One region of the Ningiella algicola genome, then DNA from elsewhere that is predicted to be linked to it. Evidence: predicted binding sites of a transcription regulator. Region 1 holds the regulator's gene; the other holds the start of a gene.

Region 1 (4,208 bases):
ACCATGTGTGGCCTTGAAGGTTTCAGATAGTGATTGCGCAACAAATACACTTCGATGCTGGCCACCTGTGCACCCTATAGCAATGGTAACATAACTTCGGTTGTTTCTTTCAAGATGAGGCAGCCAAGTCGTTATTAGGTTTTGTACTTGCCATATGAACTTCATCACCAGCGGTTGACCTGCTAAAAAAACCTCTACAGGGCTGTCGAGCCCGGTTAAAGGGCGTAGGTCAGGGTCCCAGTGGGGATTTGGTAAAAAGCGCACATCAAACACATAGTCAGCATCTTTGGGTAAACCATATTTAAAACCAAAGGACTCAAACAAGATAACTAAATCAGTGCTTTTTTTGCCCAGAACACGTTCTCGAATCAATTCTGCTAAATCATGTACAGAGAGTTGATCGGTATTGATGGTTAAGTCAGCTTTTTCTGCCACGGGGATCAGTATTTCGCGTTCGGCGTTGATAGCATCGGTAAGCGAATTAGACAATTTAAATAAAGGGTGTAGCCTGCGCGTTTCGCTGTATCGTTTTATTAATACGTCATCACTTGCGTCTAAAAATATGATCGTAATATCCCAAAATTCGGGCAGATATGCCAAAATCTCGGATATTTCCTGCTCTGCTTTTGGCATGTTCCTCACGTCTATGCTCACAGCAACCAATTCGTGTTCGTCAGCTAGGGCATGAGTTAAGGTAGGCAGCAGATTTACGGGAATATTGTCAACACAGTAGTAGCTTAAGTCTTCCAGTGCACGAAGCGCAATGGATTTGCCCGAGCCGGAACGACCGCTAATAATTAAAAGCTTCACAACTTACTCCTATGGGCACGCACAAACAGCGTATGAAACAGAGTTTAGAAAGCTTTAAGCTTAATGACCCAACGTGAACTAGGCAAGCGCACTGACGATTTCTTTTTTATCCTCTGCCTTTCTGATGGCTTTGACGATATCTTTGTCGCTGAGTTTTCTGGCAATGCCTGATAGGGCTTTAAGGTGTGTATCGGCTTCTTCGCTTGGTACCAATATCGCGAAGAAAATATCAACAGGTTTGTTGTCAATTGCGTCAAACTCTATGGGTTCGTCGCTGGTGACAATAATCGCCATAATCTGGTTGATGCCATCGATGCGACCATGCGGAATAGCAATGCCGTTGCCGATGCCAGTGCTCCCCATTTTTTCCCTGCTAAGCAAACTGCTCAATACTTCACTTTGGTTTAATCTGGGATTCTGTTTGACAGCAATTTCACTGATGACTTCAAAGATACGTTTTTTGCTATGACAGTCGACCGAACACTGTGTTCGGTCGAGTGAGATAATGTCGCTGATTATCATAGGTAGGAAGGCTCAATGTCGTCTTAATTTCTCTTTGTGCTTAATTACTTGCCGGTCAAGCTTATCAATAAGAGAATCGATGGCCGCGTACATATCGGTGTGTTCAGAATTTGCGAATACCTCTCCGCCATTGAGATGCACAGTGGCTTCTGCTTTTTGATTCAGTTTTTCAACATTCAAAATAACGTGCACGTTGTTGATATGATCGAAGTGTCGCTCTAGCTTTTCAAATTTTGTATCCACGTAAGTTCGCAATGAATCGGTAATTTCCACGTGATGACCGGTAAGATTAATTTGCATATGCTAGGTCCTCTTTTTGCTGTCTATATAAGACTCTTTCTTTGGTTGGATGGGGGAATGTTTAACGATTCCCGATATTTTGCAATGGTTCGCCGAGCAACCTGAATGCCTTGTTCAGCGAGCATTTGTGCAATTTTACTATCACTTAATGGCTTGCTTGTTGGCTCTACCGCAACCAGCTTCTTAATTAAGGCTCTAATTGCAGTAGAAGAACAATTTTCGCCTGATTCGGTTGCCACATGTGAAGAAAAGAAATACTTTAATTCAAATATACCGCGAGGCGTATGCATATATTTTTGCGTGGTTACGCGGGAAATAGTTGATTCATGCATATCCACCATTTCGGCTACGTCATTAAGCACCATAGGCACCATTTTCTCAGGGCCTTTTTCAAAAAACTCTCGCTGCCGTGACACAATACAATGAGAGACTTTGAGTAAAGTCTCGTTGCGGCTCTCTAAGCTTTTGATAAACCATTTTGCTTCTTGTAAATGTGACTTAATAAACTGAGAATCGTTCGGGTTTTTTGTTGTTTTTCCTAAGCTCGCATAGGTTTCGTTTACTGAAAGTGCAGGCAATGCATCGTTATTTAATTCGACCGTCCAAACACCGTTCTTTTTGTATACATTCACGTCAGGAATGACATATTCAGGCTCCTTCGCGGAGATTGCACTGCCTGGGCGAGGATTGAGCGTTTTTAGTAAGCGCATCACCTCTCGAAGGTCGTCCTCTTTGAGCTTCGTTTTTCGCATTAGCGTGCGATAGTCTTTACTCGCTAGCAAATCGGAGTATTCATTGATAATCGCTTTCGCTTCGTCTAACCAAGGCGTGTCTTTATCGAATTGCGCTAGCTGGACGCTGAGACACTCTTGCACAGAGCGAGCTCCTGCGCCTAGGGGATCAAACATTTGCACACGTTTGAGTACACATTCGACTTCGTCAAGCTCAACTTCTTCGTTGTCAATGCTTTCTAAAATATCTTCACTGCTGGTGGTCAGATATCCCGACTCATCAATCGAGTCAATAATTGCGATGGCAATAGAGCGGTCGATTTCTGAAAAGTGCGTGAGTTCCACTTGCCACATGAGGTGATCTTGAATGCTATCCGACGTTTCCCCTTGAAACACATAATCATCATCAGGATTAGTGCCCACCATTTTAATGGGCGCAGAGCTTGAGCCCAAATATTCCTCCCAAGAGCTATCAAGGGGTAGGTCATCCGGCAGATCACCTTTTTCAAGCGCGTCGTGGCTATCCATATTGTCACTGCCAGAGAGTACTTCTGTTTCGGCGCTAGAGGCAGAGTTTGCGTCTTGTTCTGAATTTGACTCTGACGCCTTTTCTTTTTTGGATTCGTCGCCTCGTGAATCATCACCATCTGAGAACTCTTGCTCAGTCATCTCAAGAAGGGGGTTTGATTCTAAAGCCTCTTGGATTTCCTGTTGTAAATCTAAAGTAGATAGCTGCAAGAGTTTTATCGCCTGCTGAAGCTGCGGCGTCATGGTGAGCTGCTGACTAAACTTTAGTTGTAACGAGGGTTTCATCTACTTCCTTTCGTTAATTCGCACTAACGTACAAGCGTATACACATTCACGTATACGTCTAGCACCGAGTTAAAGAGCAAACTGTTCGCCTAAATATACGTCTCTTACGGTTTGGTTCGCTAGTATCTCATCAGGCTTGCCCGATGCGATTAATTCGCCGTGACTGACGATATAAGCTAACTCGCAAACGTCTAAGGTTTCTTTCACGTTGTGGTCTGTGATTAAGACGCCAATACCACGCTCTTTAAGCTGATATATGATCTTCTTTATATCATTAACAGAGATTGGGTCAACACCTGCAAAAGGTTCATCAAGCAATATAAATTTGGGGTTTGCCGCTAGAGCCCGCGCTATCTCGACTCTGCGACGCTCTCCACCAGATAAACTCATGCCCAAATTATTTCTTATGTGATTGATACTGAAGTCATCTAGCAGTTCATCTGCATGCTGCTCCTGTTGGCCTTTGTTCAACTCTTTTCGTGTTTGCAATATGGCCATAAGATTTTCATACACGGTGAGTTTTCTGAAAATCGATGCTTCCTGAGGGAGATAACCTATGCCGTGACGAGCACGCTCATGCATTGGCAGTAAGGTAATATCGAGTTGGTCAATTTGAATCAAGCCAGCGTCCAGCGGAACAAGCCCAACGATCATATAAAAGGTGGTCGTTTTGCCCGCACCGTTTGGTCCTAACAGACCCACAATTTGACCAGTTGACACTTGTATACTGACATCGCGTACAACCTGCCGAGACTTATATGATTTTGCCAAGTGTTGCGCGCTTAAGGTGCTACTCACAGGGGATTCTCATCTTCATTGGTTTTCTTTTCTTTATCGCCATTTTTCTTTTTATCGTCGTCAGCTGTGCTGTCTTCGTTAGACTCAAGTTCTTCAGTTGAAAAGGCACCTGGGCTAATGACTGTTCTCACGGCCTCTTGGCTATTTTCGTCACTTGACGCCAGAATTTGTTCTTTAGTCATATCAAATACGATTAAGTCGCCGGTCACGCTAACCTCATTTTGCATTATCAGC
Region 2 (4,208 bases), 2.2 Mb from region 1:
TGGCGCTACTGCAAAGATATGGATGTGCCTGACACTCTCAAAGAGAAATTTGAGTTGTATCAGGAGAATGGACGCTTTTGGCGTCAAGACAGTGAGCTATTTGGTGAGGCCTCGTGGATTGCAGTATTTGCAGGACAAAATGTTTTCCCGAAAGCACCGCACCCGCTGGTCGACATTTTATCGGACGAAAAACTAAAGGACGAAATGGGGCACATCCAACAAGTGCTAAGCAACTCCGTGATGCGTATCCCCAAACACTTTGACTACATAGATAAGTACTGTGTTAACCCTCAGCTCAAACAAACAGGATAGTGTTGATAGCAACAGGTAAAGCACGAGCAAACTTGTCGTAATTGATTTAATAGAGAGCTCTAAAATGAACATAAATTATCAACGCTCCTTATTCGCAAAACGAAAATGCAGTTCCTTACTGTTACTGATTTCTATGGTGCTCTCATTTACTGCCTATGCGCAAGATCGCAATAAGGAAGTAGATGTCGCTTACGGTAAACTTCTTACGTATCTGCCAGAAAACGCTCAACTCATCCATGTCCCTTACGCAGATAAGCTTGAGTATTACGGTTCCAATATTGTGAGTGAGAGGTTCGAGGATGAAGATGTCACTGGCGGCAAGCTTTTACGCTTAAACGTGCTGAAAGCCAGTAAAAATCCATGGGATGATGCGGTCACAGCAGGCGTTGGCGGCGAAATCAAAAAAGGCGATACGGTTTACATGATGTTTTGGGGGCGAATTGCGCCTGATGATCCAAAAAACGACCAAGTTTCTTTACCAGACGCGGGCTTGCAAAAAGGCGCACCACCTTACAACAAGCTTATGTCTGATAATATTATACTCACCAGAGGCTGGCAAACCTTTGCTATGGCCGGTGTGGCTGACCAAGACTATGGCGCTTATGGCACGCAAATTAGCTTTCCCGTCTCCACTGGTGCGCACATTATCGATTTTGGGCCCGTGTTTATCTTTAACTTAGGGAAAGATATTGACATAAAGAGCTTACCCTTTATGAATTAACGTGTAATAACTATGGGCTGAGACGTGCGAACAAACTGCGACTTTCTCAAAGAGCTGCAGTGCTTATCGTCTAGCCACATAGTCATTTGTTTGAACATCTCCTAAAAGGCCGTTATCCGCAGCTTCTACTGTTGCAGTATTATTAAACACCTGGCGAACAATCAGTGTACGCGGATTGATAACGAACTGATGATACTGTTGACCAAAGGTATCCGCTATCTGCTTAACATTAAACAAGCTTAGCTCATCACCTGCTTGTACCTTATGGCTTTGTCCGAGGTTGATTTGAGCCTGTGTATTTGACACTGCCAGTATTCTTCCCATTGTGGGTTCACATAGAGCCGATTCTTCTAACTCAGCAACGGCTTGGCGCAATGTTGTAAGGGCATTCTGTCCGTACTGACTTTGCCAGAATTCACTTGAACCCACGTCAATTGACTGGGTGCTATAAAAATCCCAAGTGCTGATACTGCGATAAGTTTTTTTAGCCACTGTTTTACCCGTCGCACCATTTATCATAGTCAGCGTGATATCAAATGCTCTTGTATACTGAGGGCCTTTATAGAATTCGAAAGCAGAGCCTGCAGCTTTTTTGACAGATACATCGTCGATACTTGCTGTCAGTACATATTGAGTGCTGCTCTTATTTGCCAAAAATACTGCTTCTTGGGGAGCGTCTGACTTGTGCCAGTCAAACACATATGGCTCAATGTGGGAAACTTCGAGCGAGGTGCTAAATCGGTTCATGATTGATTGAAGCTTTAACGCGACTTCTTTGCCAAGATGATGGATTTGACCATAAGCAGCCTGAGCTTCATATCGTAATGGAAAATAAGTGGTAGAGATCTTTTTGACATAGTCAGCAGCACTGCATTGCGCGTCTTGCGCAAAGATGTCCGCTCTAATTGAGACTGTCACAAAACCGTCGTGGTAGACCTCATCTACTAGTTCTACAGATGAGACCTCGCCACTTGCGCGTATTTCAAGCTTTTCATCGAGCAATAAGCCATTTGCGATTTGTTGCACGCTAGTCACCGAAGCGCCTGCAAACAAAAGTGCTTGGCGAATCGCTTCTTGTGTCGCTTCAGCTCTCGCTTGTTCTTTGTCTCCATTAACAATAATGGCTTGTCCACTTGCGCTAAACCAAGCGGCAAAACTTGGCATGCTTGCGCTTAACAGCAGAACAAAAGTGATAAAAAAGGGCTTGAACATTGCACGCTCCTGGCAAAATAAATACAGCGATATACATACGCTATTCAAGCTCTATGCCAATAGGGTCTGCACTTCCAAGCTAATTTTGCATTAATTAATGCACACACCTTGTGTACTGGCATATGCTTTGCTTCATCCTGATCAAATCAGGTACATAAATGTGTGCGGCGCTTTGTTGCGTCGGTCAAAATGAGGAAACAGCGTTGATTAAATCACTGCCTAATTCATCACCTATGCGAAATTCCATGCTTAATGAAACTAACAAGCGTGCTGAAAACGCAAGTGGCAAAGCTAAGCTAGCCAGAGCGCTATTACTAGCGTGCACCTTCTCTATTAGTGCCTGCTCTTCATTAGTATCGAAGCATGTTGAGTGGGAAACCGTTGCTCCGCAGCAATATCCAGTCTTAAATGCGGTAGGTTATGCGCCTATTGCTGCCCAGCTAGGCTTAAATGATACAAGCAAACGATTACAGGCAATGAAAGCGTCAAAATTAGATGCGTACCGGGAGTTGGCAGAGCAGGTTTATGGGCAGCGTATTGATGGCGATCAGTCCGTTGCAAATCTTATCCTCACTGATACTCAGTTACAAGCCTCAGTAGAAGGCGTAATACGAGGTGCTCGAGTGTTGAAAAGCTATCCTGTAGGAGAGGACACTTATGCTACCGAATTAGAGCTTGATATGGCGCTTGTGTACGACCTTTATTTAAGTACAGCAAAGCCTAAGCGCATAAAAGACGTGACATACTATTAGCGCAGTAAATTAATGCTTATCAGGCACAAAAAAACGCACTTTCTAGTGCGTTTTTAGTGGGTGCAAATCCAAAGTGAGATAATTCTTAAATGACCTTATGCCGAAATACGCTTGCCTAGTAAATCCGCATTTGCCTTGCCAGCACGGTCGTAGGTAATAGACTCTTTTGCTCTAAGTTCCATCATCATATTTCGTAGGTGAACTAAACGAAGCTGCCCATGTTCAACCGACTTTGCGTTGATTTCAGTCAGGTATTTACACTCGTTTAGCACTTTCTTGCAATCTTCTAGCAACGCGGAACAAGCGTGAGGAACGTCTGACTTTTCAGCCACTCTTGCATACATTATTTCCACGGCTTGATCTTGCGACTCTATACTCGCTAGCAACTCAGATTTATCTTGCAACAGCTGCATTAGTTTCTCAGGCTCGCGTGAGCTGATTAAGTGTAACTCTTGCTCCAGAACTGCTTTTAATTCACATAGCAATTCCAGCTGCTTGGAAATTGCATTTTCAAGACTGCTAGCCATGGTAACTCCTAAGCCTTAACGCCTAAAATTTGCGATTCTAGTACCGCAATTTTGTTTGCGAGTACTTCAGGGTTGACGCGGTATTCGCCATCGGCAATTGCTTTTTTAAGCTTGTCCACTTTTTCCTGATTTACGGGCGCTTCGCTACCTTTTTTCTGTACGTTAGCAAGCTGCTGTGCAGACTGCGTTAGCGAAACAGAATCTTGACGAGCAGGCGCCGCATTTTGAGAAGCGGAAGCATTGCTTGCAGCGTTTGAAGACTGCGCTTGTGTTTGCTGTTGCGCGAGTTTAGACGGATCTAACTGCGGCTTGTTTGTGTTGTTAATATTGTTAATTGACATAGTATTGCACCACCATTTATTACCTCTACATCTCTTGTATCGGCTGCACTTGTCTAATCTTTAGTGCTATATGCGACATTTTTTTGTCGCCAAATACAATTATAGCAATTTATTGACAAGCTGCCGTTTAAAAAGTGCTATATGTATACTGAGCACTCAAACAAGCTCTGCTAAGTTTGTTTTACGCTTTTTGTCCAAATACCCTCGTTATCTGGGCCTTGCGACGCTTCGGCGTGTATAGAATGTATCGTAGCGTTTAGCCTGAGGTTTAATTCACAAGCTGTACGTAGTTATGCTGTTAAATACGCTTTTACTTAAATCACACGCTACATGAGCCTATTTG

What was found. The regulator sigma-54, encoded in region 1, starts transcription at its own class of promoters, with help from an activator protein. The targets are predictions, from matches to a motif close to GTTGGCACGNNNNTNGNNT.
Region 2: a site for sigma-54 is predicted at 2,360-2,378, ahead of PN836_RS06205 (LPP20 family lipoprotein). Genes of this name have one in related genera too.

The regions. Positions count from the first base shown of each region.
Region 1 covers NZ_CP171821.2:3,947,354-3,951,561, forward strand. The annotation lists gene rapZ (RNase adapter RapZ) at 1-810, opposite strand, end outside; gene ptsN (PTS IIA-like nitrogen regulatory protein PtsN) at 889-1,332, opposite strand; gene hpf (ribosome hibernation promoting factor) at 1,345-1,632, opposite strand; gene PN836_RS17145 (RNA polymerase factor sigma-54) at 1,656-3,176, opposite strand; gene lptB (LPS export ABC transporter ATP-binding protein) at 3,246-3,974, opposite strand; gene lptA (lipopolysaccharide transport periplasmic protein LptA) at 3,971-4,208, opposite strand, start outside.
Region 2 covers NZ_CP171821.2:1,383,100-1,387,307, reverse strand. The annotation lists gene PN836_RS06220 (tryptophan halogenase family protein) at 1-312, shown strand, start outside; gene PN836_RS06215 (hypothetical protein) at 377-1,033, shown strand; gene PN836_RS06210 (flagellar assembly protein T N-terminal domain-containing protein) at 1,097-2,245, opposite strand; gene PN836_RS06205 (LPP20 family lipoprotein) at 2,491-2,997, shown strand; gene flgN (flagellar export chaperone FlgN) at 3,093-3,524, opposite strand; gene flgM (flagellar biosynthesis anti-sigma factor FlgM) at 3,533-3,865, opposite strand.